Regions from separate parts of the Streptomyces sp. NPDC031225 genome, predicted to be linked through region 1. Evidence: riboswitches for the same ligand, from Rfam matches in the RefSeq annotation. Region 1 holds a riboswitch; each other region holds the start of a gene.
What was found. Region 1 has a riboswitch for cyclic di-AMP ahead of ACZ48Z_RS36460 (M23 family metallopeptidase). Riboswitches for the same ligand answer to the same signal wherever they lie in the genome.

Region 1 (7,512 bases):
ACGGCCACGTACCGGGCCAGGCCCTCGCGGTCGGAGAAGGCGAGGGACTCCGAGAGCCGCTCGGCGGAGATGTTGGAGGCCCCGATGGCCCGCACCTTGCCCGCCGTCACCAGTTCGTCCAGCGCGCCGATGATCTCCTCGACGGGGATCTCCGGCTTGTCGAAGTGGGTGTAGTACAGGTCGATGTGGTCGGTGCCCAGGCGCTGCAGCGAAGCCTCGGCCGCAGCCTTGATGTTCGTCGCGGACAGGCCGGGGAACTCGGGGTGCTGGCTGACCTTCGTGGCGATGAGGACGTCGTCGCGGTTGCCGCGGGCCGCGATCCACCTGCCGATGATGGTCTCGGACTCACCGCCGGAGTTGCCGTCGACCCACGCCGAGTAGGCGTCCGCGGTGTCGAGGAAGTTGCCGCCCGCGGCGGTGTACGCGTCGAGGACGGCGAAGGACGCGGCCTCGTCGGCGGTCCAGCCGAACACGTTGCCGCCGAGGGAGAGCGGGAAGACCTCGAGGTCGGAGGAGCCGAGCTTGCGAAGAGAAGTCATGTCCCTCATCAACGCAAGCACCGGACCCTGTTCTTCCGCTACGGCCGCAAAATCGCCGTAAACCTCAGGGGTTGAGCCCCTTGCTCCGCAGCCACGACATCGGGTCGATCCCGGTGGCCGCACCGCCGGGGTGGACCTCCAGGTGCAGGTGCGCGCCGGTCACGTTGCCGGTGGCGCCCACGCGGCCGATGACGTCACCGGTGCCGACCTTCTGGCCGACGCTGACGCTGATCGAGGACTGGTGGCAGAACCAGAGCTCGGTGCCGTCGTCGAGGGTGAGGATCGTGCGGTAGCCGTAGGAGCCGGCCCAGCCGGCCTCCGTGACGGTGCCGCTGTGGATCGCCTTGATCAGCGTGCCCGTGGGCGCGGCGAAGTCGAGGCCCGTGTGGTAACCGGAGGACCACAGGGAACCGGCCTGACCGAAGGTCCCGGTAATGGTGTACGAGGAGGTCGGCAGCGTGAACTGCTTGGCGAGCTCGGCCAGACGCGCGGTCTCGGCCTTCTTCGCGGCCTCTTCCTCCGCCTTCTTCTTGGCGGCGGTGGCCTTCGCCTGGGCCTCCTTCTCCGCCTTGGCGGCGACCGCGTCCGCTTCCTTCTGGGCGGCGTCCGCGACGGCCTTGGCGGCCTTGACGTCGATCTGGTCCTGCTGCGTCTCGGCCTGGGCCAGGATGCGCGAGCGCAGCACCTCACCGGCGTCCGAGGTCGAGGTGCCCTTGGTGGTCGCCACGGAGGCGGTGACGACACTGCTGAAGGCGCTCGTGTCGTCCGCGGAGGAGCCGGAGCCGTCCGAGATGAGCGAGCCCACGGAGGGCAGGTCGGGCATGGAGATGGAGACCGGCGGCTTGCCGGTGTTGGCGCTGGCCATTCCGCCGGCGCTGACGGCGGCTATGACGCCGACGCCCAGAACCGTGGAGCTGCGGGCGAACCCGCCGCCGCGCTGCTTGGCGACGCGATGCCGGCCGCGTACCGGAGCGAGGGACTCCGCGGTCGGGTTCCACTCACCGAGCAGCGCCTCGTCGTCGGCACGGTAGCCGCCGTATACGAGGGTGTCGCTCGGGACGTAAGGCGCCTCGGGGGCAGGCGGGTTGGACGCCACGTGGGCGTGCTCCTTTCCTTCCTTCTCGCCTACCGGGTTAGCTGACGGGTTCGGAGCAGGAAGGTCTCCTACGCGCGTAAACCGCCGTGCTGCCACGGCGAAATACGAGCGATTCACCCCAAGTTGGTGGTTCCCCGGTTTCCTAGCGGAATTCGGCGCGTGAGCACGGAGCCGTCTCTTGTGACGGCTGGGACGACCGCGCTGCGTTATCGAACGTTAATAGACCCGGGGGCCCGATTCCAAGCCGTTCCCCTTGATCATTAACGAAATCCCGCAGGACTTACGGCCCATGACCGGCGAAAAACGGGCGAGTTGACCTCGCCTCAGACAACTCACAGGTAGTGACGGCATGTCAGTTCGGCGCGGAGGGCGCTCGACTGCTCACAACGAGTTACACCACGTCAGTCGCACGGGCCGCTGCACAGGCACTCGGCGAGACGGGGTGGGCCGGGAAAACACTCAGGGCCGGATTCCAGTGAACTGGAATCCGGCCCTGAGTCTTCAGTAGCGGGGACAGGATTTGAACCTGCGACCTCTGGGTTATGAGCCCAGCGAGCTACCGAGCTGCTCCACCCCGCGCCGTTGTGTTCACTACTGTACGCCATCCGCGGGGTGCTTCGCGCCAGAGGTGTCTCAGCGGCCGGGGTTCCCGGCGTGGGTGAGGGTCTCCCAGGAGACGAAGAGAGCGTCGGTGCCGGCGGGCCGGGTCTTCACCGCGAGCCTGTGCGCGGCCGGGACGGGGACGCCGAGCCGGTTCTCCAGGTGGTTGAGGGCGACCTCCAGGTCCGGGCCCATGGTCCGGTCCACCTTCCCGCCGCACAGCCAGGCGGGCGCGGCCTCGCCGGCCTGGTAGCGGGCGTGGAGGGCGAGCGCGGCCCTGAGCCGGTCCTCGACCTCGCCGTACAGGTCGACGCCCTGGTGCCAGGCGGTCTCGGCGACGTGCGCGGTGGCGGCGAGGGAGTACCCGACGTGCTTGAAGTTGCGGCAGGTCTCCTGCGAGATCCCGTCCTTGAAGGTCGTCTGCTTGAACCAGTAAGCGGTCAGCTTCTGCGGGGTGTTGACGGTGGAACCCCGCGGGGTGAGCGGGACCTTGCCGTCCTTCTCCAGATAGAAGTACGCCGGTACGCGCTCGCGGAACCGCTCCAGGGCGTGGTCGAAGGCCTTGTGGTCGTTCAGGAAGACGGCCATGCCGATGGCGGCGTCGGTCATCACCAGGTCCCAGTTGCCGTTGTAGTCGGGGACCTTCTGGGTGACGGTCGGCAGGTAGGCGGTCCGCAGCATGTGCTCGAACCGCCGGACGCGGTCGGCGGGCCACCCCGCCCTGTCGGCGTACCGGATGATCTCGGCGGCCCGGGCCCAGGTGGAGCCGGCCCAGCCGGTCTGCAGCCCGGAGTCCTCCTCCGTGTGCCGCCTCATCGTCGCCGACCAGGCGTCCATGATCTCCCTGGCCTTCACGGCGTGCTGCTGCTTGCCGGTGACGCTGAACAGCAGGGCCTGCGTGTAGGCGGCGATGGCGTCCTGCCGCTCCTCCACGCACCCGTGCGCGGGCCGGTCGGCGTGGTCACCGCCGGGGCAGTCCACACTCGCGTACGGCTCGGGCCGGTACTTGTACGACCCGTACTTGCTGTCCCGCATGGCCAGATACGCCGACAGCCACGGCTGCTTCCCCGCCGTGACCCTCTCCCGTACGGCGTCCAGCTGCGCCTCGCTGACGAGCACACCGGGGTGGGTGAAGCCCGCGTCCGGGGGCAGGGCGCGGGCCATCGTGCGGGTGTGGGTGCCGGCGGTGCCGCAGGAGACGAGCAGGGCGGCGAGCAGGGGCGCGAGCAGCAGGGCGGGGGCGCGTCGTGGGGCCATGGGGCCAGGGTCGGACGCCGGGGGGTGCGACGCAGGTCCGGTTGGGCCGAACGGCCGGGTGGACCGGGCGTACCGTGGCGCCCCTCACGGGAAACGAGGAGGAGCCCATGACCGCAGCCGAGGAGCACCCGACGGAGATCGGCAAGCGGGACATCCCGCTCTCCGGCGGCCGGACGCTCCGGGTGACCGAGTTCGCCAACGGCAGCGTCCGGCTCGCCGTGCACGCCGGGTCCCCCTATGTGGTGACGGTCCTGGAGCAGATCGACGACGGGGTCATGCTGAAGCTCTCTCCGGGGCGCGAGGGCTCGAACGCCCACCGGAACTGGGTCCGCGACCACGGTGGGGACAGCCCGTCTTAGTACCGTCGCGCCCATGTGCCGCCTCCTCGGTGTGGTCACCCGCGCCCCGCTCCCCCTCAGCACCGCCCTGGGCGACCTCGCCGCCCCCTTCACGGAGTTGAGCCGGGAGCACGGTGACGGGTGGGGGGTCGCGACCCTGCCGGGCCAGGACGGCGCCGGACCGCGGGTCGTCAAGGGGACCGGGCGGGCCGTCGGCGACGAGCTGTGGGACCGGGCCCTGGCCGGGACGCCCACCGACGCCGCCGTACTGCACCTGCGGATGGCGAGCCCCGGACTGCCCGTCGTGCCGGGCAACACCCACCCGTTCACCGCCGACGGCCTCGCCTTCGCGCACAACGGCTTCTTCTCCCCGTACGACGCGCTCGACGGGCTCATCGACCCCGCACTGCTCGCGGGAGCGGCCGGGAGCACCGACTCCGAGCGGTTCTTCCTGCGCGTGCTGACCCTGTTGCGGGCGAGGGGCCCGGTCGACGCCCTCGCCCGGGCCGCCGACGACATACGGTCCCGCGCGGCCTTCGCGAGCCTCAACTGCCTGCTGCTGACCGGGGATGCGCTGTACGCGTACGCCGACGAGGACCCGGAGTCCGAGGTCAGCCTGCGGCGCGGCCCCGACTTCTTCCGGTTGCGGTACCGGGCCGACGGCGAGCGCGTGATCGTGGCGTCGAGCGGGGTGCCGCAGCCGGACGGGGCGTGGCGGGTGCTGCCGTACCGGCGGGTGCTGGAGGTCCGGCGCGCCGACCTGCGCGTACGCGTGCACGCGTGACCGACGGGCCGCACCGACGCGACGGCCTGCATGCACGCGGGACCGGCAGATGGTGTAGCGGGCTACACCGTGCGACCGGGAGCGGATCATCTAGCGTGAGTCGCATGTGGAGGACAGTGCAGCGTGCGGGGATGGCGACCGTGCATCTCGTCGTCGCCGCGGCGATGTGCTTCGGCATCTACATCTTCATCACCGTGCTGCTCATCGCCGGCATCGGCACGGTCGCGGTCGTCGGCTGCTGGCTGCTGCCCGAGGCGGTGCTGCTGATCCGGCGGATCGCGGGCGCCAAGCGCAACCTGACCGCCCTGTGGACAGGCAAGGACATCCCCGAGGCGTACACGCCGATCACCGGCACACTGCGCGAGCGGCTGCGGATCTCCGTGAAGGACCCCGGCACGCTCACCGACGTCCGCTGGATGGTCTGCTACTACCTCTACGGCGCCCTCCTCGCCCTCGCCCTCCCGCTGTGGCCCGTCGGCCTCGTGGTCGACGGCGTGTGGGCCGGGGCGCTGCGCCGCAGCCCGGTCGTCCTCCCGCTGATCGTGCGGCTCGCGGACACCGAGGCACGCTGGTCGACCCTGCTGCTCATGCCCTCCCCGAAGGCCAGGCTGGCCCGGCGGGTCGAGGAGCTGAAGGAGACCCGGGCCGACGCGATCGCCGCCCACGAGGCCGAACTGCGCCGCATCGAGCGGGACCTGCACGACGGCGCCCAGGCCAACCTGGTGGCGCTGTCGATGCGCATCGGACTCGCCAAGCGGGCCTACGACCGGGACCCCGACGCGGCCCGCAAACTGCTGGACGACGCCCAGGACCAGGCCGAACAGGCGCTGACTGAGCTGCGGCAGGTGGTGCGCGGCATCCATCCGCCGATCCTCACCGACCGGGGTCTGGTCGGCGCGGTGCGGGCCCTGGCGTCGAGCAGCGGGCTCGCGGTGCGTGTGGAGGACGGCGGCCTGGAGGCGGGCACCCGGGCGCCCGCGGCGGTGGAGGCGGCCGCCTACTTCGTGGTGGCGGAGTCGCTGACCAACGTCGCCAAGTACAGCGGGGCGAACCGGGCCGAGGTGCACCTCACCCGCACCCGGCGCGGTCTGACCGTGCGGGTCCGTGACGAGGGCCGGGGCGGTGCCGACGAGGCGCAGGGCTCGGGTCTGCTCGGGATGCGGCGCAGGGTCGCCGCCCTCGACGGGACACTGGAAGTGACCAGCCCGGTCGGAGGCCCGACCGTGATCGATGTGGAGCTGCCGTGCGTGTGGTGATCGCCGAGGACAACGCCCTTCTGCGAGAGGGGCTCGTCCTGTTGCTGTCGTCCTCCGGACACGAGGTCGTGGCCGTCGTGGGCACCGGCCCCGAGATCATGCCGGCCCTGCTGGAGCACCGGCCGGACGTGGCCGTGCTCGATGTGCGGATGCCTCCCGGCTTCCGCGACGAGGGACTGCGGGCGGCGCTGGAGGCCCGCGAGAAGATCCCCGGGCTGCCGGTCCTGGTCCTCTCGCAGTACGTCGAGGAGTCGTACGCCGCCGAGTTGCTCGGCGGTGGCACCAGCGGGGTCGGCTACCTGCTCAAGGACCGGGTCGGCCGGGTCGACGAGTTCCTCGACGCGCTGGAGCGGGTCAGGGCGGGCGGTACCGCCCTGGACCCCGAGGTCGTCACCGAACTGCTCACCCGCCGCCGCGACACCCCCCTCGACTCCCTCACCCCGCGCGAACGCGAGGTGCTGAAGCTGATGGCCGAGGGCCACGACAACACGACCATCGCCTCGACGCTCGTCGTCACCGAGCGCGCGGTCAGCAAGCACATCGGCAACGTCCTCCTCAAGCTGGACCTGCCGCCGAGCGACAGCGGCCACCGGCGGGTGCTGGCGGTCCTGACGTATCTGGCGCACACACCCAAGTGAGGCCGCGCGCTCACAGCGCCGACCGCGTCCTGCGCAGTACGGCCTCGGCCATCCCGCGCTCGCCCCGCTCGTTGGGGTGCACGGCGGCCGCGGGGCTCTTCGGGGCCAGCGGCTCTATCCACCGTGTGCCCTGCGCCGAGCAGGCGTCGCGGCCCTCGGAGGGCGTGTACGTGTCGACGTACTCCACTCCGGCGGCCTCGGCACGCTTGCGCAGCTCCGCGTTGAGCCGCTGCTCCTGGTTCCGCAGGAAGGCCACGTCGCCTGGTGCGAGGGACATCTCGCGGCCGCACTCGGCGGCGTCCGACGGCAGGATCGCCGGGTAGCCGACGACGTAGACCCGTGCCTCGGGGGCGCGCCGCCGGATCTCACCGAGCGCCTCGGCGAGGTGTGCGCCGGCGGCCTCGGTCTTCTCCTGTACGCCGTCGCCGTACTTGCGGGCGCAGGGCGCGTCCTCGGGCGCGAAACCGCGCGTGAGCGCGTACAGCGCGCCCATGCCCACGCACCGCTCGACCGTCGAGGCGAACCCGATGTCGTTGCCGCCGATCCCGAGGGTGACCAGGCGGGTGTCGTGCGAGAGGGCCTTCAGCTGGGCGGGGTTGGTGCCGTCCTCGGTGGACTGTTTCCCGGTCAGGTCGGCGATGGTCGCGCCGGAGCAGCTGACGTCCTTGAAGTCGGCGCCCTTGATGTGGAGTCCGGCGGCGACGAGGGACGGGTAGTTGCGGTCGGAGCGGTCGCAGCCGGCCGGGTCGCCGTTCTGGTCCGGGATCTTCGGCCCCGCGGTGTAGGAGTCACCGAGGGCGACGTACGGGCCGTTTCCGGAGGGCGCGGGGGAGTCGTCGTCCCGGCTCACACCTACGGTGACGGCCAGAGTCCCGCAGGCGAGAAGGAGCCCGGCGACCATGATCCGAGGGTGAGAAGGCATGAGGGTGTCCCGTCTGTTGGCTGAGCGATGAAGAGGGGCCGGCCGCATCGCGCCCCGTAGGAGCGCGGGGCTGTATCGATGT
Region 2 (7,512 bases), on a different contig from region 1:
TCACCTTCTTCTTCTCGGTGATCGCCACCCTCCAGGTCTTCACCGAGCCGATGGCCCTCAAGCCGCTCACCAACGGCCTGCCCAGCTCGTGGAGCCCCCTGATGGCCATCTACGACAAGGCCTTCCTGCAGTCCGACATCTACGGCGCCTCCGCCACCGCGGTCGTCCTGGCCCTGGCCACGTTCGTCCTCTCCTTCACCCTGCTGCGCATCTCCGACCGCTACACCCGGGAGGACCGGGCATGACCCCCCTCACCCTCACCGCCGACACCACCGGCAGGGCCGACAAGACACGGCGTACCGCCTGGGTGCCGACGATCGTGCTGCTCCTCGGCGCCCTGTACTGCCTGATCCCCATCGCCTGGGTGGTCATCGCGGCGACCAAGGACCGGTCGGAGCTCTTCTCCACCTTCACCTTCGCGCCCGGCTCCGGTTTCTTCGACAACATCAGGGACCTGACCGACTACCGGGACGGCATCTTCTGGCGCTGGATGGCCAACTCCGCCTTCTACGCCGGTTTCGGCGCCCTGCTGTCCGCCGCGGTCTCCGCCGCCGGCGGCTACGCGCTCGGCCGGTTCGCCTTCCGCGGCCGTGAGGCCGTCTTCAAGATGATCCTGGCCGGCGTCCTGGTGCCGTCCATCGTGCTCGCCGTACCGCAGTACCTGCTGCTGTCGAAGCTGGGCCTGGCCGACTCGTACTGGTCGATGCTGCTGCCGTCGATCCTCTCGCCGTACGGCGTCTACCTGGTCCGCATCTACGCGGCCGCCTCGGTGCCCACCGAGCTGATGGAGGCGGCCCGCATGGACGGCGCGAGCGAGTGGAGGATCTTCTCGCGGATCGCCGTACCGATGATGATGCCGGGCCTGATCACGGTGTTCCTCTTCCAGTTCGTCGGCATCTGGAACAACTTCCTGCTGCCGTACGTGATGCTGGCCGACGACGAGAAGTTCCCGATCACTCTCGGCCTCTACACGCTGCTCGCCCAGGGCGCCTCGCAGCCCGCCCTGTACACCCTGGTCATCACCGGGTGCCTGCTGGCGATCCTGCCGCTGATCGGGCTCTTCCTGGTGATCCAGCGGTTCTGGTCCCTGGACCTGCTGAGCGGCTCGGTCAAGGCCTGAACAACCCTTCTCTTGCTAACGAGGACCATGACCACCAGTGCGAACGGCCGCCGCAGGCCTCCCACCATCCACGACGTGGCCCGGGAGGCCGGCGTGTCGCGGGGCACCGTCTCCCGCTTCCTGAACGGCGGCCACTACGTCTCGCCGGCCGCCCGGCGGGCCGTGGAGGCCGCCATCAGGAAGACCGGGTACGTGGTCAACCGGCATGCGCGCAGCCTGAGTACGGGCCGGTCGGACTCGGTGGCGTTCCTGCTGACGGAACCGCAGGAGAAGTTCTTCGAGGACCCCAACTTCAACGTCCTGCTGCGCGGTTGCACCGAACGGCTCGCCCAGTTCGACATCCCGCTGCTGCTGATGCTGGCCGAGAGCGACGACGACCGGCGCCGGCTGACCCGGTACATCACGTCGGGCCACGTCGACGGCGTCCTGCTGCTCTCCAACCACAGCGGTGACCCGGTCGCCGCCGAACTGCACCAGGCCGGGATCCCGTTGGTGGTCTGCGGCAAGCCGATAGGGCTCGGCTCCAAGGTGAGTTACGTGGCCGCCGCCGACCGCGACGGCGCGCAGGAGATGGTCCGCCATCTGATCGAGGGCGGCCGGCGCCGCGTCGGCATGGTCACCGGGCCCCTGGACATGCCGGGCGGGCCCGACCGGCTGGCCGGCTACCGGGACGTGCTCGCCGAGGCTGGCCTGCCCTACGACCCGGCGCTCGTCGTCGAGGGCGACTTCCGGCGCAGCGGCGGCGAGCGGGCGGCCCGGCGCCTGCTGGCCCAAGCACCCGACATGGACGCCGTGTTCGTCGCGTCCGACCTCATGGCCCTGGGGGTCGTGGGCGTCCTTCAGCAGTCCGGGCGCTCGGTCCCCGGTGACATCGCTGTCGGCGGCTTCGACGACTCCCCGGCGGCCACCGCCATCGCCCCCGCCCTCACCACCATGCGCCAGCCCTTCGACCGCATCAGCGCCGAGATGGTCCGCATGCTCCTCGCCCAGATCGCCGGCGAGGACACGGCCGGGGTGATCCTCCCGACGGAACTCGTGATCCGGGACTCGGCGTAACCGGAACCGGAACACACGTCAACGGATGTGAAAGCAGCAGCCGTCCGGTTCGCGTCGAGTCGCAGGGGCCAACCATCCGTATTCTCTGATCATGGCCGCCTCCCCCGCATATTCACTCGTCGCCACCGACCTGGACGGCACGCTGCTCCGCGCCGACGACACCCTCTCGGACCGGTCGTTGGCCGCGCTCGCGCGGGTGGCGGCGGGCGGGGCCCGGCATCTCGTCGTGACGGGACGGCCGGCGCCCAGAGTGCGGCCGCTCCTCGACGACCTGGGCAGTACGGGGCTCGCGGTGTGCGGGCAGGGCGCGCAGGTGTACGACGCCGGCGCGGACCGTCTGCTGTGGTCGGTGACCCTGGAGCGGGAGCTGGCCGAGACCGCCCTCGGGAAGATCGAGGCCGAGGTCGGGCAGGTGTACGCGGCCGTGGACCAGGACGGCGTGGACGGGCTGACGCTCATCGAGCCCGGGTATCTGATGCCCCACCCCACGCTGCCCGCGGTGCGGGTCGATCGGCGCGACGACCTGTGGTGCGAGCCGATCAGCAAGGTGCTGCTGCGCCACCCCTACCTGTCCGACGACGAGTTGGCGGTGACGGCGCGCTCGGTGGTGGGCTCGCTGGCCACGGTCACCATGTCGGGGCCCGGGACCGTCGAACTCCAGCCATGCGGCATCACCAAGGCGACCGGTCTCGCGCTGGCCGCCGAACACCTGGGCCTGGGGCCCGAGGTGACGATCGCCTTCGGGGACATGCCCAACGACATCCCCATGTTCGACTGGGCGGCCCACGGCGTCGCGATGGCCAACGCCCACCCCGAACTCAAGGCCGTGGCCGACGAGGTGACCTCGTCGAACGAGGACGACGGCGTCGCCGTCGTCCTCGAAAGACTGTTCAGTGAGGCGTAGTTCCTAGTACGCGCCCCACACGTTGTCGATCGACCCGTACCGCTGGGCCGCGTAGTTGCAGGCCGCGGTGATGTTCGCGACCGGGTCGTACGGGTCCCACAGCGTGTTGGACACGTGGTACGCGTTGAAGGTCGGGTCGATCACCTGGAGCAGGCCCTTGGACGGGGTGCCGGCGGCCGCGTTGGAGTCCCAGTTGTTGATGGCCCAGGGGTTGCCGGAGGACTCGCGGATGACGTTGCGGTAGATGCCGTTGTAGGAGCCGGGGATCCCGTGCTCCGCCATGACGGCGAGGGAGGCCCGGATCCAGCCGTCGAGGTTGTTGGCGTACCCGAGTGTGGTCGCGGTCTGCACGGTCGGGGTGGCCGCGGACGCGCTGGTCGCGCCGACGAGGGGGAGTGCCAGTACGGCGGCTCCCGTGCCGAGTACGGCGAGCTTGCGGACGAGACGGCTCTTGCGGGGGGTGCGGTGCTGAGCGGCAGCAGGCATGGTGAAGTCCTCTCCTTCGCCTGCGAGGTGAGCTGTCGGGTTCGGGCGGGGAGTTGCCCGGCCACGCCCGCAAAAGGCATGACTTCACCCCGAGCCGTGCCGGTATGTCCGAAGACATCCCGATCCGGCGACTTACCTGGGTCCCCCGCTCCTGCCGCGGTTCTCGGTGGATGTACGGGCGGTGGCAGGATTCGGCGTCCGCCCGACAGGCCGGGAACGTATGCGAGAGCACATGTCCGGAACAAGTGGCGAATTCACATGGCGTGCCTATTGACCTTGGTACGGGGCATTTGAGGTGCTTGATCCTTTGCGACAGCAAGCCTCAACTGGTGCACTGGAAAAGGCGGATCGGTGCATTCCGGATACCTGACGGTCCGCCGGATCGAGTGAGCCAAGTCACGCCCGTGCGCAAGAGGGGTGAAACGGTCAAGTGGGCTCAACTCGTAGTCAACCGCCCGCTCCTGAGGTCCACCTCCGTGACGTCCGGTGGACCCGGGGCGGTGTCGCAGGAAGCTCGCGCGCTCACGCGTGGGTGGAGTCGCGCAGGGCACGTGTTGAACGAGGAGCGCTCACGGACCTGCGGGCAGTGGTCGGCGGACGGCAGGGGGCTGGCGGGTCGGATCGGGACACCAACGATTAATTCCCTACAAATCGATAGATATCTATTCTTTTCGCATGATCAAAAACATACCGGCCGTGATCCGATACCGCCCGGCATGGACAGGGCGGGCGCTATCGGTGATCCAAAGGTGACCGGATACGCTGACTTGAGTGATGGCAGCGACCTATCGACATTCCGTGTAACCGCCAATCGACACCAGCAGACAGGAGACCCCTCGTGACCGTCGTCGGGCCGTTCGGGCTGAGCGTGCGGGACCAGGCTCTGGAAGCCGATGTCCAGGCCGGCATGACGGCTGTCGAGGAGGGACTGCTCGAGGCCACCAAGAGCGAGGTCCCCTTCATCACGGAGGCCGCCCAGCATCTGGTGCGCGCCGGTGGAAAGCGCTTCCGCCCGCTCCTCGTGATGCTCGCCGCCCAGTTCGGGGATCCCTATGCGCCGGGCGTCGTGCCGTCGGCCGTCGTGGTGGAACTGACCCACCTCGCGACGCTCTACCACGACGACGTCATGGACGAGGCCGCCGTACGCCGCGGTGTCGAAAGCGCCAACACCCGCTGGGGCAACTCGGTGGCCGTACTGACCGGCGACTTCCTGTTCGCCCGGGCCTCGCACATCCTGGCCGACCTCGGGCCCGATGCGGTCCGGGTGCAGGCGGAGGCGTTCGAGCGCCTGGTCACCGGCCAGATCCTGGAGACGGCCGGGCCGCAGGACGGGCGGGACCCGGTCGAGCACTACCTCGACGTGCTCGGCGGCAAGACCGGCTCGCTGGTCGCGGTGGCGTGCCGCTTCGGCGCGATGATGTCCGGCGCCGACGAGACGGTCGTGGACGTCCTGACCCAGTACGGCGAGCGCCTCGGCGTCGCCTTCCAGCTCGCGGACGACGTCCTGGACATCGCCTCCGACTCCCACGAGTCCGGCAAGACCCCGGGCACCGACCTGCGTGAGGGCATCCCCACGATGCCGGTGCTGCGGCTGCGCGAGCGGGCCGCCCGGCTCGGCCTGGCCGACGACATCGCCCTGTGCGAGCTGCTCGACTCCGACCTCACGGACGACGCCCGGCACGCCGAGGCGCTGGCCGCGCTGCGTGCCCACCCCGCGCTGGAACAGGCCCGCCGCGACACCGTGCGCTACGCGAAGGACGCGCGCGCGGCGCTGGCCCCGCTGCGGGAGTGCGACGCGAGGGCGGCACTGATGGAGCTGTGCGACGCGGTGGTCCACCGCGCGGGCTGACCGCACCCGTCCGGCGTGACGCAGGGCACGTGTGGGATCTGCGGGTGCGGACCCGGCCCGGGGGCTGCGGGTACGCCCGCTCCCGGCCGACGTCGCGGCCGTGGCCGGTACACCCGCGGCGTCCCGGCTGCCGTCGACGGCGTCATCTTGGTCGGCTCCGGCGACCCGGCACGATCGTCGGCTGCCGTGCCGTGCCGTGCCGTGGCACGCCGTCCGGTGAGCGCCGTACCGACTGCCTGGTCCCGCGCGGCTGACGGTCTCGACGGTCTCCTGGAGCGGCATCCCCTACGGGTCGTAGGGGGCGCAGCCGTGTCGTGTCATCCCCCAGGTGTACGCGGAGTTGGCCCCGAGGGTTGACGCATGGGCATGGCCGATTTGGTCAGATGGACACCACGGAAAACACCACTCCTCACCGATTCGGGTGAGAATGGCGGCTACGGGGTGGACGCAGGGGGAGTTGACAGCCGCCGCCGACGACGGAGGTAAGGCACACATGGCACCGTACGAATCCGACGACAGCGCGACCGACGCCGACGCCGAGGAACTGCGCGCGGCACGCCGCCGCAAGGCCGCGAGGTACGTCGTGCCGGCCACGGTGGTGGGAATCGCGGCGGCGACCATCGGGCTTGTCCCGGCGCTCGCCGACTCCGGCGACCCCGACCTGCCGAAGATCAGCGCTCAGCAACTCGTCGAGAAGATCGCCGCGTCGGACGTGGAGCAGCTGTCCGGCACGGTGAAGATCACCACGGACCTGGGGCTGCCGGACCTCGGGGGTCTGGAGAGCTCGCTGGGCTCCGCCGCCGGTTCCTCCGGCTCGGGCGACGGCTCGTCCGCCGACCCGACCACCAAGCTCACCGAGCTCGCCTCCGGCACGCACACACTGCGCGTCGCGGCCGACGGCGAGAACAAGCAGAAGGTCTCCCTTCTGGAGGACGCCGCCGAGTACAGCCTCATCCACGACGGCAAGGACGTCTGGGGCTACGACAGCAAGTCCAACTCGGTCTTCCACAGCACGGCTTCCGAGAGCGGCGGAAAGCAGAAGGAAGAGCTCCCGGCCACACCCAAGGACCTCGCCGAGGAGGCCCTCAAGGCCGCCGACAAGACCACGTCGGTGACGGTCGAGGGCACCGCGCAGGTCGCGGGGCGCGACGCGTACCGGCTCGTCATCAAGCCCAAGGACGAGGGATCCACGGTCGGCCAGATCACCGTGGCCGTGGACTCGAAGACCGGGCTGCCGCTGAAGTTCACGCTGACGCCCGCGAGCGGCGGTGCCGCCGTCGTGGACGCCGGATTCACCCAGGTCACCTTCGCCAGGCCGGCCGCCTCGACCTTCGACTTCACCCCGCCGAAGGGCGCGAAGGTCACGGAGAAGGACGCCGCCGAGGCACCCGAGCACTCCAAGTCCGGGGACTTCGGCAAGGGCTCCGCCCACGAGCGCGGCACGGAAGGCCCCGGCGGCCCCGGCGGCCTCGACGGACTGAACGTCATCGGGGACGGCTGGGACTCCATCGCCACCTTCGACACCGGCGGCCAGGGCGTCCCGTCCGGCTCCGAGGCCGGCGGTGACATCGGCGGCTTCCTGGACTCGCTCGGCGACAAGGTCTCCGGCAAGTTCGGCGAGGGCACCGTCTTCAAGACCCGCCTGATCAACGCCCTGATCACCGACGACGGCAAGGTCTACGTCGGCGCGGTCACCAAGGACGCGCTGGTGAAGGCGGCGAACGCGGGCTGACCGGGAACCTTGCGCGGCGGCCGTACGTAGTCACTGTACGTAGTCGTCGCGTGAGCGTGAATTGAGGGAGCCGATGGACGAAGGGTCCGCCGAGGAGCCGGAGCCGAGCGGGGCGGGTGACAGTGTCATCCACACCCGCGCCCTCACCAAGCGGTACCGCGGCGGACAGCTCGCCGTGGACGGTCTCGACCTGACCGTCCCGGCGGGCAGCGTCTTCGGCTTCCTCGGGCCGAACGGCTCGGGCAAGACCACCACCATCCGCATGCTGATGGGCCTCATCGAGCCGACCTCCGGGTCGGCCCGGGTGCTCGGCCACTCGATGCCGCGCGCCGCCCGGACCGTACTCCCGCAGGTCGGCGCGCTCA
Region 3 (7,512 bases), on a different contig from region 1:
CAGTACTGGAGACACATCTTCACCGCGACCTCGACCGACACCGACCCCGAGTCGGCGAGGAAGACATGCTCCAGGCCGTCGGGAGACATGTCGACAAGGAGCTTCGCGAGCCGGACGGCGGGCTCGTGGGTGAGCCCGCCGAACATCACATGGCTCATCCGCCCGAGCTGCTCGCGCGCGGCCTCGTTCAGCACCGGGTGGTTGTAGCCGTGGATCGCCGACCACCAGGACGACATCCCGTCGACCAGTTCCCCGGACCCGTCCGCCATCCGCAGCCGCACCCCGCTCGCCGACTCCACGACGAGCGGGTCGACCCGGCCGGGCATCGGACCGTACGGATGCCACACGTGCCGCCGGTCGAGCTCCAGCAGGTCCGGGACGGACAGATCAGGCATTGGGCGCGAGATCCGTTCCGGCACCTCGACGGCGGACGGCGACCAGGTCCGTGCGGGGCTCGCTCACCGCGGGCGCGGCGGGGGCGGCCGTACCGCAGACACCGCCGCCCTCGTGCGACCCGCACCCGCCACTTCCGTGCGACCCGCAGCCCGCGGACTCGTGCGAGCCGCACCCGCCCCCGGCCGTCGCCCGGTGTTCCGGCAGGGTCACCTCGCCCGCGCCCTCCACCTCGAAGCCGGCGTCGGCGATCATCTCCAGGTCGGCCTGGCCGGCCTGGCCCTCGGTGGTGAGGTAGTCGCCGAGGAAGATCGAGTTGGCGAGGTTGAGGGCGAGGGGCTGCATGGTTCGCAGATGGACCTCGCGGCCGCCGGCGATGCGGACCTCGACGTCCGGGCAGACGAAACGGACCATCGCCAGAATGCGCAGGCAGCGCTGCGGGGTGAGGTTCCACTCCTTGGCCAGCGGGGTGCCCTCGACCGGGATCAGGAAGTTCACCGGAACCGAGTCGGGGTCCAGCTCGCGCAGCGAGTAGACGACGTCGACCAGGTCCTCGTCGCTCTCGCCCATGCCGGCGATCAGACCCGAGCAGGCGGACAGGCCGGCCGCGTGCGCCTTGGTCACGGTGTCGACCCGGTCGGCGTAGGTGTGCGTGGTCGTGATGTCGCCGTAGGTCGACTCGGACGTGTTCAGGTTGTGGTTGTAGGCGTCCGCGCCCGCCTCGCGCAGCCGCTCCGCCTGGCCGTCGGAGAGCAGACCGAGACAGGCGCACACCTCGACGCCCTCGTGTCGGTCCTTGATCGCCTTGATGGTGCCCGCGACCCGGTCCACGTCACGGTCGGTCGGGCCACGCCCGGAGGCCACCAGGCAGACCCGCTTGGCGCCGCCCGCGAGGCCGGCCGCCGCGGCCTTGGAGGCCTCGTCCGGCTTGAGCCAGGTGTACTTCAGGATGCCGGTGTCGGCGCCGAGCCGCTGCGAGCAGTACGAGCAGTCCTCGGGGCACAGCCCGGACTTCAGGTTGACGAGATAGTTGAGTTTCACCCGTCGCCCGAACCAGTGACGGCGCACCTTTCCGGCCGCGGCCACGACATCGAGCAGGTCGTCGTCGGACGTGGCCAGTACGGCCAGCGCCTCCTCGCGGGTCGGCAGCTCGCGCCGAAGCCCCTTGTCCACCAGCGTGTTCAGCAGGTCCATGAGAGCCGATCCTGTCCTACGGACCCGCTCCGGGCCAAGGTAGGGATCACACAACAGACCCGGATCGACGTGTGGGTATTGCCACACCGTGGGTGGCGATTGCTGCCGCTAGGGTCTGTCCGTTACCTACAAAAGCCCCGGAGGACCCATGGCGTTCGGCTGGATCGACGAGCAGGCCGAGGCGCGCCGCCGGGCCGGCCTCGTACGGACCCTGCGACCGCGTCCGGCCGACTCGCCGCTCCTCGATCTCGCGAGCAACGACTACCTGGGCCTGGCCCACCACCCCGAGGTCGTGGCGGGGGCCGAGGCGGCCGCGCGGGCCTGGGGCGGCGGCGCGACCGGCTCCCGGCTCGTCACCGGAACCACCGAGCTGCACACCGAACTCGAACGCGAGCTGGCCGGTTTCTGCGGCTTCGAGGCGGCGCTGGTCTTCTCCTCCGGATACGCGGCCAACCTGGCCGCCGTGACCGCGCTCGCGCCGCACGGTTCGCTGATCGTCTCCGACGCGGGCAACCACGCCTCGCTCATCGACGGCTGCCGGCTGGCCCGCGGTACGACCCAGGTGGTCGCGCACGCCGATCCGGAGGCCGTCCGCAAGGCGCTCGGCACCCACGACGGGCCTGCCGTCGCCGTGTCGGACACGGTCTTCTCGGTCGACGGGGACGCGGCGCCCCTGGCCGGCCTCGCCGAGGCATGCCGGGAGCACGGAGCTGGCCTGGTCGTCGACGACGCGCACGGCCTGGGTGTGCTCGGCGACGGCGGCCGCGGTGCCCCGCACGCGGCGGGTCTCGCGGGCGCCGACGACGTGGTCGTCACGGTCACGCTGTCCAAGTCGCTCGGCAGCCAGGGCGGTGCCGTGCTCGGCCCCGCACGGGTCATCGAACATCTGGTCAACGCGGCACGGACGTTCATCTTCGACACCGGACTGGCGCCCGCGGCGGCGGGAGCCGCCCTCGCGGCCCTGCGGCTGCTCGGCCGTGAGCCCGAGCGGGCCGCACGCGCGCGTGAGGTGGCCACCGCACTGCACGCACGCCTGACCGCCGCGGGTCTGGAAGCGGTACGTCCGGACGCCGCGGTGGTCTCGGTGCGCGCGCCTTCTCCGGAGGAGGCCGTTCAGTGGGCGGCCGACTGCCGTGCCGCCGGGCTCTTCGTGGGCTGCTTCCGGCCCCCTTCCGTGCCCGACGGCATCTCACGGCTCAGGCTGACCGCCCGCGCGGACCTCTCCGAGGCGCAGATCGAACGCGCTGTGCGTGTGATCGGCGGAACACGACCATGAGTCGGCGTGACACGGCCGTGCGCCGGACGGACTGAAACGGTCAGAACGCGGCCGTGAAACCCGCCCAGCTCTCGGGGGAGAAGAGCAGCGCGGGTCCGTCCGGGTTCTTGGAGTCCCGCACGGCGAGCAGCCCGGCCCATGGCCCGGACGACGGCTTCGCGGTCTCGACACAGTTGTTCGCTCCGGTGCTGTAGCTGCTGCGCAGCCACCGCACTTCGGGCAGTTCCGTACTGGCAGATACGTACCGAGGCAGTGCTGACATTGGTGCCTCCTTACGCGCCGTCACCTATCCCGGCGATGTAATCCAACGAGTCCTCGGGCGAAAGGGCGTGGAACTGAAGGGTGTTGAAGGCCTCGGTGTAGGCCTGGAGGTCTTCTTTCCGCTCGAGGTAGAGGCTACTCGTCAAGTGGTCGAGAACAACCACATCCAGATCAGATGTGCGCGAAAATGAGAAGATTACGAAAGGCCCGGTGATACCCACATGCGCCCCGGCCGTGAACGGCAGTACCTGTAGTCGCACTTGAGGCAGCTGGGCCGCCTCCACAAGTCTCTTCAGCTGCCGGGCCATCACCTCGGGGCCGCCCACCTCCCGCCGCAGCACGGCCTCGTCCAGGACGGCACTGAGCTCCAGGGGTGGCTCACCGCGCAGCACGTCCTGCCGGGCCAGCCGGACCTCGACCAGCGCGTCGAGACGCTCGTCGTCGAGGCCGCCGACCGAGGCCCAGGTCACCGCGCGGGCGTACTCGGGCGTCTGGAGCAGTCCGGGCACGACCGAGGTCTCCAGGGTGCGCATCGCGCTCGCCTGGGACTCCAGACTGATGAAGTCCCGGTAGGTCGGCGGCAGGACACCTCGGTACGCATGCCACCAGTGGTGCCGGCCGCCGCCCTCGTCGGAGCCCGCCAGCACCAGGAGCAGCTCCCGCAGATCCGTGTCCAGCACGCCGTAGGCATCCAGGAGTAACCGCACATCGGCCGGTTTCACCCCGCTGGCGCCGGTCTCGATCCGGCTCACCTTCGACTGGTGCCAGCCCACGAGCCGGGCCGCCTCACCGCTGGTGAGCGCCGCGTTCGTGCGTAACGCACGCAGTTCGGCACCCAGTTTCCGGCGGCGCACCGCAGGACCGTGCTGCATGGCGCTGCTCCTTACTCCCTACGAGCCGCCCAAATACGGTCTCGCGTCGCAGAGTTCACCGCTTCGAGCGACAGATATATGCATATCTTGGTGGATCAGCACCCGTCGGCGCCTCGGTAATGGCACTCTGACGATGAACCACCAGTCCGGGACCGTACTCGAACCATCCGCACTGTGTCGGACTCCGGTCCTGTGGGAAAGGGACGACGTCGCCATGGCAGACCACCTGGAAGCATCCGTCACTCTGCCGAGCGAACCCGCTTCGGTCTCCGCGGCCCGCACCTATGTCCTGAGCACACTCGCGGAGTGGGGGCTGCCACCGGTCACCGACGTCGCCGAGACCGTCCGGCTCATCGTCTCCGAACTCGCCACCAACGCCGTACAGCACACCTTCGGTCAGTCACCCACCTTCACGGTGGACATCGAGCTGGACCGTGACGAACACCTGCGTATCGGGGTCACCGACAGCCACCCCCGCTTCCCCAAGCGTCTTCCGGCAGCGGTCCAGCAGGATAACGGACGGGGGATGGTGATCATCCGCTGGCTCGCCGCAGAGTACGGCGGCAAGCTCAGAGTCAGGCCCACCCGGGAGGGCGGAAAAACCGTCTCGATCGAACTCCCGTGGACGGTGCCGGCGCAGCCGGTCACGGCGGCCGGGCAGCAGGAGCCGTAAGCCACGGCCACGTCTCTGCCCCGTAGGCCCGGTGGGCGACCGAGGGCGTACGGCGCGGCGCGTACCCTCCGGCGACTGCGTCCTCCCCGCGGCGGCCGCCGTCAGCGCCACCGTTGCCGGCACCGGCGTGTGTCCCGGGGTGCCATCCGCACCGACGGTATGTCCCCTGCCCGAGTCGGGCGGTCCGGCACCCTGCTGAGCAGAGGGTCACCGCAGGCGCGCCGACGGTTCCCGGGGTGCCGCTCCCGGCCGGGCCGTGGCTCGCGGCCTGAGCCGCACGCGGTCCGGCGGCCGAGGAACCGCGTGCGGGGTGTCCGTCCCGTGATCCGCGGCGCGCCCCGCCCGCCACACCAGTCGGGGGAGCAGCCACCACAGGCCCGGACACACCAGCAGGGTCGCCGTACCCGCGGCCACACCGCCGGCCCGGCCGGTCGTCACGTCCACGACGAGCAGCACCGACCCGGTGAACGCCGGCACCAGAACGCCCATGCCGACCGTGGCGAGCCGGGAGGAGACCTGCACGATGCGGGCCCTGGCGCCCCGTTGGAAGAGCGAGCGGTGCAGGGCGGCCGGCGCGGTGAAGAGGGCCGCGGCGAGCACCGCGAGCAGCAGGGTGACGACGTAGGTGGCGCGCTGGAAGGCGTCCAGCGACGGGAAGCGCTGGGTGAGGGCCAGGGTCAGCAGGAAGGCGAAGAGGATCTGCACCCCGGTCTGGGTGACGCGCAGTTCCTGGAGCAGCTCGCCGAAGTTGCGGTCGGCGCGCTCCAGCGGGGTCTCGTTGCGGGCGGTGCACGGGCGGTGGCCGGCCATGGCAGTGCGGGTGTCCACCTGGGCCTGTGCCACGCGTCCCGGGAGACCCGAGGGGATGACGTCCGGTCAGGGCGCCGTCACCCCCTCGGGGGTGCTACTTGACCCGGCCGTACCAGACGCTCTTCGTCCAGATCTTCTGCAGCCTCACCACGTCCCCGGTCTTGGGGGCGTGCCAGATCTTCCCCTTCCCGGCGTAGAGACCGACGTGGTAGACGTTCGAACCCGAGTGGAAGAACACCAGGTCACCGGCTTTGCGGCTGCCCGCGGAGATGTGCCGGGTCTTGTTGTACTGCTGGGCCGCCGTGCGCGGGAGCTTCTTGCCCGCCTTCTTGAACGAGTACAGCGTGAGCCCTGAGCAGTCGAAGCGGGACGGCCCCGTGGCGCCGTACCTGTACGGCGAGCCCTTCTTGGAGGCCGCGACCTTGAGTGCCTTCGTCGCCGGCGTGGCGGCCGCGGCGTCGGCGGCGACGCCCGGGATCACGACAGAGCCGCCCACAGCGGCGAGTGTCAGTGCCGAAGCCGTACCGGCTCGGACCATCAGCGACGGAACACGATTGAGCGCAGACATGCGCAACCCTTCGTCAGCCGCCTGTGAAGGATGACCTGTCGGATTCGGGCTGACAAAGTTGCCCGGCCGCTGACGCGGCTTCACCCCAAGGGCTGCTCGGCCCGGTCATGGCGTGACCGTTCCGGCGACCCGTCGTGCTTGGGTCCTCCACTCCTGCCGATGCACCTCTGTCGACCGGTCATCCGGGCGGCGGCAGGACTCGGCGTCCGCCCGGATCGCCCCGCCGCTGCGGCGGGGGCTTGTCGTCAGACAGGGATCTTGGCGCAAAGAAGTGCGAAAAACCCAACAGAACCGGGGGTTTGTGGCGTTACTCACCACTCACTCGTTCTGGTGGACATGTGAGCGATCGAAGGATGTCGAGGGGCCCAAGGACCCCCGGACCAGCACAGGAAGTCCTCATTCCGCTCAGGGGCTACACATGTTGCGCGACCTTTCCGGTCGTGAAAAAGGAGCCGCTCCTCCTCCAATAGGGGGTACGCCGTCTGGTCCGTTTCAACCGCGCTCCGGACGTCCCGTCAGAACCCCGGGGCGCCCGGGCCGCTGCGGACGCGTCAGCTGTCGGGGCCGGGCGGGACGGTGACCCGCGCCGATCGCCGCTCGCCGTCCAGGACTCGCAGGGCCCGCGCCAGCGTCGCGGCGTGCATCTCGTGCTCGCCCCGGCGGTGCATCAGCGCGAGCGCGTCGCGCAACTCCGTCGCCCTGCTCACCAGCGCCTGCGCCGCGCGCAGTCCGCCGTAGGTGTCCTCGTGCCGTGCGGGATTGATCCGGCCCAGCAGGTCGACCACGTCGAGATAACGGTCGATCAGCTCGCCCTCGGCGCGCGTGAGGGCGGGCAGCGGTGGAAGATCCGGCAGCATCCGCGGCTCACCTCGCGCCCGGCGTGGTGCGGGACGCCTTGCGGCTCGGGACGATCGCGTCCGCGAGGCCGTGGTCCAGCGCGCCCTGCGCGTCCAGGATCTTGTCCCGCTCGATGTCCGCGCTCACCTGCTCGGCGCTGCGCCCGGTGTGCCGGACCAGCATCTCCTCCAGGCGGTCCCGCACACGGAGCAGTTCGTCGGCCTGGATGGCAAGGTCACTGGCCTGTCCGTGCACCGGTTCGTTCAGCGCCGGCTGGTGGATGACCACCCGCGCGCCCGGCAGCACGGAACGCTTGCCCGGGGTGCCCGCCGCCAGCAGCACCGCCGCGAAGGAGCCGGCCTGTCCGAGGCACGTCGTCTCCACGTCGCAGCTGACGTACTGCATCGTGTCGTAGATCGCCGACATCGCGCTGAACGAGCCGCCGGGGGAGTTGATGTACAGCGCGATGTCCCGGTCCGGGTCCTGGTACTCGAGGTACATGAACTGCGCCATCAGATCGTTCGCCGAGGTGTCGTCGATCCGCGTCCCGAGGAAGACGATCCGCTCCTCCAGGAGCTTCGAGTACGGATCCGTCGTCTTGTGCCCGGAACTGGTGCGCTCATGGAAC
Region 4 (7,512 bases), on a different contig from region 1:
GGCAGCGGACGCCGCCCGTGGCACGGCCCTTGCGCGGGTACTGGTCGAACGGGGTCAGCTTGGCCGTCGTCTGGACCGAGTCGTCGAGCGTGCCGCGTGAGCCCGCGACCGTGAAGACGACGGCGTCCACCGCAGGGTCCACCGCGGTGAAGGAGATCACCTTCGCGCCCTCCACGAGCTTGATGCCCGCCATGCCGCCCGCCGGACGGCCCTGCGGACGGACCTGCGAGGCCTGGTAACGCAGCAGTTGCGCGTCGTCCGTGATGAAGACGAGGTCCTCCTCGCCGGTACGCAGTTCGATCGCGCCGACGATCCGGTCGCCCTCCTTGAGCGTGATGACCTCCAACTCGTCCTTGTTGGACGGGTAGTCGGGGACCACGCGCTTGACGACGCCCTGTTCGGTGCCGAGCGCCAGACCCGGGGAGGACTCGTCCAGCGTCATCAGGCAGACCAGCGTCTCGCCGTCCTCCAGGGAGAGGAACTCCGACAGCGGGGCACCGCCCGACAGGTTGGGGGCCGACGCGGTGTCCGGGAGCTGCGGCAGGTCGATGACGTTCAGCCGCAGCAGGCGGCCGGACGAGGTGACCGCGCCGATTTCGCCCCGCGCGGTGGTCTGCACCGCCGAGACGATCACGTCGTGCTTGCTACGCCTGCCGTCGGCGTCCTCCGGGAACGGCTCGCCGTTCGACGTGCGGGCCAGCAGACCCGTCGAGGACAGCAGCACCCGGCACGGGTCGTCCGCGACCTGGAGGGGAACCGCGGCCACGGGAGCGTTCGCCCCCGACTCCAGCAGGACCGTACGCCGCTCGGTGCCGAACTTCTTGGCCACCGCGGCCAGTTCGGTGGAGACCAGCTTGCGCAGCTCGGCGTCCGACTCCAGGATCCGGGTCAGCTCCGCGATCTCCGCGTTCAGCCGGTCCTGCTCCGACTCCAGCTCGATGCGGTCGAACCGGGTGAGCCGCCGCAGGGGCGTGTCCAGGATGTACTGCGTCTGGATCTCGCTCAGCGAGAACCGCTCGATCAGGCGCTCCTTGGCCTGCGCGGAGTTGTCGCTGGAGCGGATGATGCGGATGACCTCGTCGATGTCGACCAGGGCGGTGAGCAGGCCCTCGACCAGGTGCAGGCGGTCGCGCCGCTTGGTGCGCCGGAACTCGCTGCGGCGGCGCACCACTTCGAAGCGGTGGTCGAGGTAGACCTCCAGGAGCTCCTTGAGGCCGAGGGTGAGGGGCTGTCCGTCGACCAGCGCCACGTTGTTGACGCCGAAGGACTCCTCCATCGGCGTCAGCTTGTAGAGCTGCTCCAGGACCGCCTCCGGCACGAAGCCGTTCTTGATCTCGATGACCAGGCGCAGGCCGTGCGCGCGGTCCGTGAGGTCCTTGACGTCGGCGATGCCCTGGAGCTTCTTCGAGCCGACCAGGTCCTTGATCTTGGCGATGACCTTCTCGGGACCGACCGTGAAGGGCAGTTCGGTGACGACGAGGCCCTTGCGGCGCGCGGTCACCGTCTCCACCGCGACCGTCGCGCGGATCTTGAAGGTGCCGCGGCCCGTCTCGTAGGCGTCCCGGATGCCGGAGAGGCCCACGATCCGGCCGCCGGTGGGCAGGTCGGGGCCCGGGATGTGCCGCATCAGGGCGTCCAGATCCGCGTTCGGGTAGCGGATCAGGTGGCGGGCGGCCGAGATGACCTCGCCGAGGTTGTGCGGCGCCATGTTGGTGGCCATGCCGACCGCGATGCCCGAGGAGCCGTTCACCAGGAGGTTGGGGAAGGCGGCGGGCAGCGCGCCCGGCTCCTGCTCCTGGCCGTCGTAGTTGGGCGCGAAGTCGACGGTGTCCTCGTCGATGGACTCCGTCATCAGGCTCGCGGCCTCGGCGGCGCGGCACTCGGTGTACCGCATGGCGGCCGGCGGGTCGTCGTTGCCCAGCGAACCGAAGTTGCCGTGGCCGTCGACGAGCGGGACGCTCATCGAGAAGGGCTGGGCCATGCGCACCAGGGCGTCGTAGATCGACGCGTCGCCGTGCGGGTGCAGCTTGCCCATGACCTCGCCGATCACGCGGGCGCACTTCACGTAGCCGCGGTCGGGGCGCAGGCCCATCTCGTTCATCTGGTAGACGATGCGGCGGTGCACCGGCTTGAGGCCGTCGCGGGCGTCGGGGAGCGCGCGGGAGTAGATGACCGAGTACGCGTACTCGAGGTACGAGCCCTTCATCTCGTCCACGACGTCGATGTCGAGGATCCGCTCCTCGTACGAGTCGTCGGGCGGCGGGGTCTTCGTGCTGCGGCGGGCCATCGCTGCCGGCTCCTCTTTTCTGGTCGCTCGCCTACGGGTCGCTCACATCGGCCCTTTGGCTCACTCTTGCTGAAGCGTGAACAGGTTCTGACGCGGACCATTGTGGACTGCGGCACTGACAGTCCGGGCCAGGACCCGGCTGAGCCGCACGGCCCGGCGACCGCACAGCGTCCTGCTCACGGTTGCCCGCAGGCTACGCGATCCGCTGTGGGCGTACGCGCTGCGGGAACTTCACCGAGGGTCCGCACGCTTGCATACAGTGGCAGGACCGGCAGGAAAACCGCGGTTTCAAGGACCGCGAACGCGATCGAAGGGACGTACATGCCCATGGGTCACACGGCCACAGACCAGGCAGGCACCGGGGGCCTGACAGCGACCGAGCACCGCCTGGCCAACGGGCTGCGCGTGGTGCTCTCCGAGGACCACCTGACCCCGGTCGCGGCGGTGTGCCTCTGGTACGACGTCGGTTCGCGCCACGAGGTCAAGGGGCGTACCGGTCTGGCTCACCTCTTCGAGCACCTGATGTTCCAGGGCTCCAAGCAGGTCCACGGCAACGGGCACTTCGAGCTCGTCCAGGGCGCCGGCGGCTCGCTCAACGGCACCACCAGCTTCGAGCGCACCAACTACTTCGAGACCATGCCGACCCACCAGCTGGAGCTCGCCCTCTGGCTGGAGGCCGACCGCATGGGCTCGCTGCTGGCCGCCCTCGACGACGAGTCGATGGAGAACCAGCGCGACGTCGTCAAGAACGAGCGCCGGCAGCGCTACGACAACGTCCCCTACGGCACCGCGTTCGAGAAGCTGACCGCGCTCGCCTACCCGGAGGGCCACCCGTACCACCACACGCCGATCGGCTCGATGGCCGACCTGGACGCGGCCACCCTGGAGGACGCGCGCGCGTTCTTCCGGACGTACTACGCCCCCAACAACGCCGTCCTGTCGGTCGTCGGCGACATCGACCCGGAGCAGACGCTCGCCTGGGTCGAGAAGTACTTCGGCTCCATCCCCTCGCACGACGGCAAGTCCGCTCCGCGTGACGGCTCGCTCCCCGAGATCATCGGCGAGCAGCTGCGCGAGGTCGTCGAGGAGGAGGTTCCCGCGCGCGCGTTGATGGCCGCCTACCGGCTGCCGCACGACGGCACCCGCGAGGCCGACGCGGCGGACCTGGCGCTGACCGTCCTCGGCGGCGGTGAGTCGTCCCGCCTCTACAACCGGCTCGTACGACGCGACCGTACGGCCGTCGCTGCGGGCTTCGGACTGCTGCGCCTGGCGGGTGCGCCCTCCCTTGGCTGGCTCGACGTGAAGACCTCCGGTGACGTCGAGGTGCCGGTCATCGAGGCCGCCATCGACGAGGAACTCGCCCGGTTCGCCGAGGAGGGCCCGACCGACGAGGAGATGGAGCGCGCGCAGGCCCAGTTGGAGCGCGAGTGGCTGGACCGGCTCGGTACCGTGGCGGGCCGCGCCGACGAACTGTGCCGCTACGCCGTCCTGTTCGGCGACCCGCAGCTCGCCCTCACCGCCGTGCAGCGCGTCCTGGAAGTGAGCGCCGAGGACGTCCAGAAGGTCGCCAAGGCCAAGCTGCGCCCCGACAACCGCGCGGTGCTCGTCTACGAGCCGACCGTCGCCGAAGCCCCCGCCGACCAGGACGAGAACGAGGAGGCGGCCAAGTGACCGAGCTCGCCGCGATGGAATTCCACCCTCAGCCGCAGGCGGGTGAGCCCAAGGTCTGGGCCTTCCCCGCTCCTGAGCGCGGGACGCTCGACAACGGTCTCACCGTCCTGCGCTGCCACCGCCCCGGCCAGCAGGTCGTCGCCGTCGAGGTCCTTCTGGACGCTCCTCTGGAGGCCGAACCGGCCGGCCTCGACGGGGTCGGCACGATCATGGCGCGTGCCTTCTCGGAGGGCACCGACAAGCACTCCGCCGAGGAGTTCGCCGCCGAACTGGAGCGCTGCGGCGCCACCCTCGACGCGCACGCCGACCACCCGGGCGTCCGGCTGAGTCTCGAAGTGCCGGCCTCCCGCCTCGCCAAGGCGCTCGGTCTGCTGGCCGACGCCCTCAGGGCGCCCGCCTTCGCGGACAGCGAGATCGAGCGGCTCGTCAACAACCGCCTGGACGAGATCCCGCACGAGCTCGCCAACCCGTCCCGCCGTGCCGCCAAGGAGCTCTCCCGGGAGCTGTTCCCGGCGGACTCGCGCATGTCCCGCCCGCGTCAGGGCACCGAGGAGACGGTCGAGAGCATCGACTCCGCGGCGGTGCGCGGCTTCTACGAGAAGCATGTGCGGCCTGCCACCGCGACCGCCGTGGTCGTCGGCGACCTCACCGGCATCGACCTGGACGAGCTGCTCGGCGACACCCTCGGCTCCTGGACAGGCTCCACGGCCGAGCCGCGGCCCGTGCCGCCGGTGACCGCCGACGACACCGGCCGGGTCGTCATCGTGGACCGCCCCGGCGCCGTCCAGACGCAGCTGCTGATCGGCCGTATCGGCGCCGACCGGCACGCGCGCGTGTGGCCCGCGCAGGTGCTCGGCACGTACTGCCTCGGCGGCACCCTCACCTCCCGGCTGGACCGTGTCCTGCGCGAGGAGAAGGGCTACACCTACGGCGTGCGGTCGTTCGGGCAGGTCCTCAGGTCCGCCCCGGACGGCTCGGGCGCCGCGATGCTCGCCATCAGCGGCTCGGTCGACACCCCGAACACCGGTCCCGCTCTGGAGGACCTGTGGAAGGTGTTGCGCACCCTCGCCGAGGGCGGTCTCACCGATGCCGAGCGCGATGTCGCCGTACAGAACCTCGTCGGCGTGGCACCGCTCAAGTTCGAGACGGCGGCGGCCGTGGCGGGCACCCTGGCCGATCAGGTCGAGCAGCACCTGCCGGACGACTTCCAGGCGACCCTGTACCGGCAGCTCGCCGCGACCGGCACCGTCGAGGCCACCGCGGCCGTGGTGAACGCCTTCCCGGTGGACCGTCTGGTGACGATCCTGGTCGGCGACGCCGCCGCCATCAAGGAGCCCGTCGAGGCCCTCGGCATCGGCGAGGTCAAGGTCGTGTCCGCCGAGTAGAGGGGCCGGCAGAGCAGGCGCCACAAAGGGGCCCTGGTGACGGAAGTGTCACCAGGGCCCTTAGATGTCCGAATTGGGCAGGAGGTTGCCTGTCTGCTGTGTGGGATGCGCTACAAAAACCGTGATCGGTTTGGGGATTGAAAGTCGGCCCGCTTAGCGTCATCCCGGCTGTTCGTCAGGCAGTGCGCCGCGTCCGTGGCACCGGACAGTCATCGCCGAGTCCCCGCATGGCGCGAGCCAGGGGAGCCGGGGACCCACATGCGTTGTCCCTGGGGTGAATCGGACGCCCGCGCGAACAGCGAGGGGGTCCGTAGGAGACCTTCCTGCTCCGAACCCGTCAGCTAACCCGGTAGGCGAGAAGGAAGGAAAGGACCAGCCACTACATGGCGTTCACCTGCGCCGCCGGGAAGCACCGTCGTCCCAGCCGGATGAAGCGCACCACCGCCCGTGCGGCGGGCGTCGCGGCCCTCGCCACCACCGGCGTCATCGGCACCATCGCCACTCCGGCGCTCGCCGCCGGGAACTCCGTCGAACAGACCGGGCTCATGCCCGTCGTCAGTGTCGGCGACTCCCTCGCCGATCAGCTCGACGCCCAGGCCGCCGCCCAGCAGCGGGCCGCCGAGCAGAAGAAGGCGGAGGCCGAGGCCAAGAGGAAGGCCGAGGCGCGGGCCAAGGAGGCACGCGAGGCCAAGGAGCGCGCCGCCCGCGCGGCCGAGCGCGAGCGCCTCAACAGGTTCGTCACCCCGATCTCCGGCTCCTACGTCTCCACCGGCTACAAGACCGGCGGCTCCCTGTGGTCCTCCGGCAGCCACACCGGTGTCGACTTCCACGCCGCGAGCGGCACCTCCGTCCACGCGGTCGGCCGCGGCACGGTCGTGGAGGCAGGCTGGGGCGGGTCGTACGGCAACGAGATCGTGATCAGGATGGCCGACGGCACGTACACCCAGTACGGCCACCTGTCGTCCATCGGCGTCTCGGTCGGCCAGTCGGTCACCCCCGGCCAGCAGATCGGCCTGTCCGGCGCGACCGGGAACGTCACCGGGCCGCACCTGCACTTCGAGGCCCGCACCAGCGCCGAGTACGGCTCGGACATCGACCCCGTCGGCTATCTGCGCTCGCACGGCGTGAGTGTCTGACGACGTACCGCGAGATCTTCTTCGGCCCCGGCTCCTCCGAGCCGGGGTTTCCGCGTTTAGAGTGCCCTGCTGTCCAAAAAATATCCCTGGATTCCGGTCCGCCGTCGGAAATTCGCGCTCATTGCAATAGAGTCACTGAACACACGTCAATCGGCGACGTTTCACGGGGATTAAGACGGAGGTCGGACATGCGTATTCCGGCGCACTCGGTATGCACGGCTATCCGCGACGACATCGTCGCCGGTGTCTACGAGCGCGGCAGCCGGCTCACCGAGGAACTGCTCGCCCGCCGCTACGGCGTCTCCCGCGTCCCCGTCCGCGAGGCCCTGCGCACGCTGGAGGCCGAGGGCTTCGTGGTGACGCGCCGCCACGCGGGCGCGTGCGTGGCCGAACCGACCGACCAGGAGGGCGCCGACCTCTTGGAGATGTGCATGCTGCTGGAGCCGCTCAGCGCCTCCAGGGCCGCCCAGCGGCGCACCGAGGCCCATCTGAAGGTGCTGCGCGGCCTGGTCCGGCTGGGCCAGGAGCGGGCCAGGCGGGGCAACAGTGAGGATCTGCGCTCCCTGGGGGGCTGGTTCCACGAGACGCTCGCCCAGGCCGCCGGAAGCCCTGCCATGACCTCGATGCTGACCCAGCTGCGGCACAAGATCGCCTGGATGTACGTGGTGGACGCGCCCGCCAACCCGGTGGAGTCCTGGGCGGAGCACGGCGCGATCGTGGACGCGGTGGCGCGCGGGGACGGTGAGCGGGCGCGGGCGATCACCGCCCTGCACGCCGAGCGTTCGGGCGCGGTGCACCGTCTGCGGTTCGGCTCCGGCGCCGATCGCCCGGACCGTGTGAGGACCTCGCAACATCCTGTAAACGTGACGGGTCTGCGGCATTAACACGGGCGCCGTATACAAAGAGTGGGTAATTCGCGGGGGGCTATTTCCGCTGCCCGTAAAAGGGAAATGCGAAGGGCCCGCCCGATAATTCGGACGAGCCCTTCGGCGGTGTTTTACGACGCTGTGCCCGAAAGGGCTCAGACGGTCTC

Region 2: it holds a riboswitch for cyclic di-AMP, as region 1 does, so the genes downstream of both, ACZ48Z_RS04675 (transglycosylase SLT domain-containing protein) here and ACZ48Z_RS36460 (M23 family metallopeptidase) in region 1, are expected to answer to the same signal.
Region 3: it holds a riboswitch for cyclic di-AMP, as region 1 does, so the genes downstream of both, ACZ48Z_RS27575 (C40 family peptidase) here and ACZ48Z_RS36460 (M23 family metallopeptidase) in region 1, are expected to answer to the same signal.
Region 4: it holds a riboswitch for cyclic di-AMP, as region 1 does, so the genes downstream of both, ACZ48Z_RS25125 (M23 family metallopeptidase) here and ACZ48Z_RS36460 (M23 family metallopeptidase) in region 1, are expected to answer to the same signal.

What each region holds. Positions count from the first base shown of each region.
Region 1 is NZ_JBVIHJ010000028.1:21,368-28,879, forward strand. It holds gene ACZ48Z_RS36455 (aldo/keto reductase) at 1-539, opposite strand, end outside; gene ACZ48Z_RS36460 (M23 family metallopeptidase) at 604-1,635, opposite strand; cyclic di-AMP (ydaO/yuaA leader) riboswitch at 1,647-1,803, opposite strand; tRNA gene ACZ48Z_RS36465 (tRNA-Met) at 2,141-2,214, opposite strand; gene ACZ48Z_RS36470 (alginate lyase family protein) at 2,269-3,492, opposite strand; gene ACZ48Z_RS36475 (hypothetical protein) at 3,600-3,851, shown strand; gene ACZ48Z_RS36480 (class II glutamine amidotransferase) at 3,865-4,614, shown strand; gene ACZ48Z_RS36485 (sensor histidine kinase) at 4,719-5,870, shown strand; gene ACZ48Z_RS36490 (response regulator) at 5,858-6,508, shown strand; gene ACZ48Z_RS36495 (SGNH/GDSL hydrolase family protein) at 6,519-7,430, opposite strand.
Region 2 is NZ_JBVIHJ010000002.1:388,298-395,809, reverse strand. It holds gene ACZ48Z_RS04695 (carbohydrate ABC transporter permease) at 1-245, shown strand, start outside; gene ACZ48Z_RS04690 (carbohydrate ABC transporter permease) at 242-1,120, shown strand; gene ACZ48Z_RS04685 (LacI family DNA-binding transcriptional regulator) at 1,148-2,176, shown strand; gene ACZ48Z_RS04680 (HAD family hydrolase) at 2,268-3,080, shown strand; gene ACZ48Z_RS04675 (transglycosylase SLT domain-containing protein) at 3,084-3,566, opposite strand; cyclic di-AMP (ydaO/yuaA leader) riboswitch at 3,569-3,745, opposite strand; gene ACZ48Z_RS04670 (polyprenyl synthetase family protein) at 4,405-5,415, shown strand; gene ACZ48Z_RS04665 (LolA family protein) at 5,909-7,147, shown strand; gene ACZ48Z_RS04660 (ABC transporter ATP-binding protein) at 7,221-7,512, shown strand, end outside.
Region 3 is NZ_JBVIHJ010000017.1:117,707-125,218, forward strand. It holds gene ACZ48Z_RS27540 (adenosylmethionine--8-amino-7-oxononanoate transaminase) at 1-395, opposite strand, end outside; gene bioB (biotin synthase BioB) at 388-1,587, opposite strand; gene ACZ48Z_RS27550 (8-amino-7-oxononanoate synthase) at 1,736-2,863, shown strand; gene ACZ48Z_RS27555 (DUF397 domain-containing protein) at 2,904-3,125, opposite strand; gene ACZ48Z_RS27560 (helix-turn-helix domain-containing protein) at 3,136-3,996, opposite strand; gene ACZ48Z_RS27565 (ATP-binding protein) at 4,211-4,669, shown strand; gene ACZ48Z_RS27570 (DUF6328 family protein) at 4,877-5,479, opposite strand; gene ACZ48Z_RS27575 (C40 family peptidase) at 5,574-6,047, opposite strand; cyclic di-AMP (ydaO/yuaA leader) riboswitch at 6,051-6,221, opposite strand; gene ACZ48Z_RS27580 (hypothetical protein) at 6,599-6,904, opposite strand; gene ACZ48Z_RS27585 (ATP-dependent Clp protease proteolytic subunit) at 6,912-7,512, opposite strand, start outside.
Region 4 is NZ_JBVIHJ010000015.1:87,781-95,292, forward strand. It holds gene ACZ48Z_RS25110 (DNA gyrase/topoisomerase IV subunit A) at 1-2,287, opposite strand, end outside; gene ACZ48Z_RS25115 (M16 family metallopeptidase) at 2,615-3,958, shown strand; gene ACZ48Z_RS25120 (M16 family metallopeptidase) at 3,955-5,343, shown strand; cyclic di-AMP (ydaO/yuaA leader) riboswitch at 5,547-5,713, shown strand; gene ACZ48Z_RS25125 (M23 family metallopeptidase) at 5,727-6,479, shown strand; gene ACZ48Z_RS25130 (GntR family transcriptional regulator) at 6,668-7,363, shown strand; gene ACZ48Z_RS25135 (HPr family phosphocarrier protein) at 7,501-7,512, opposite strand, start outside.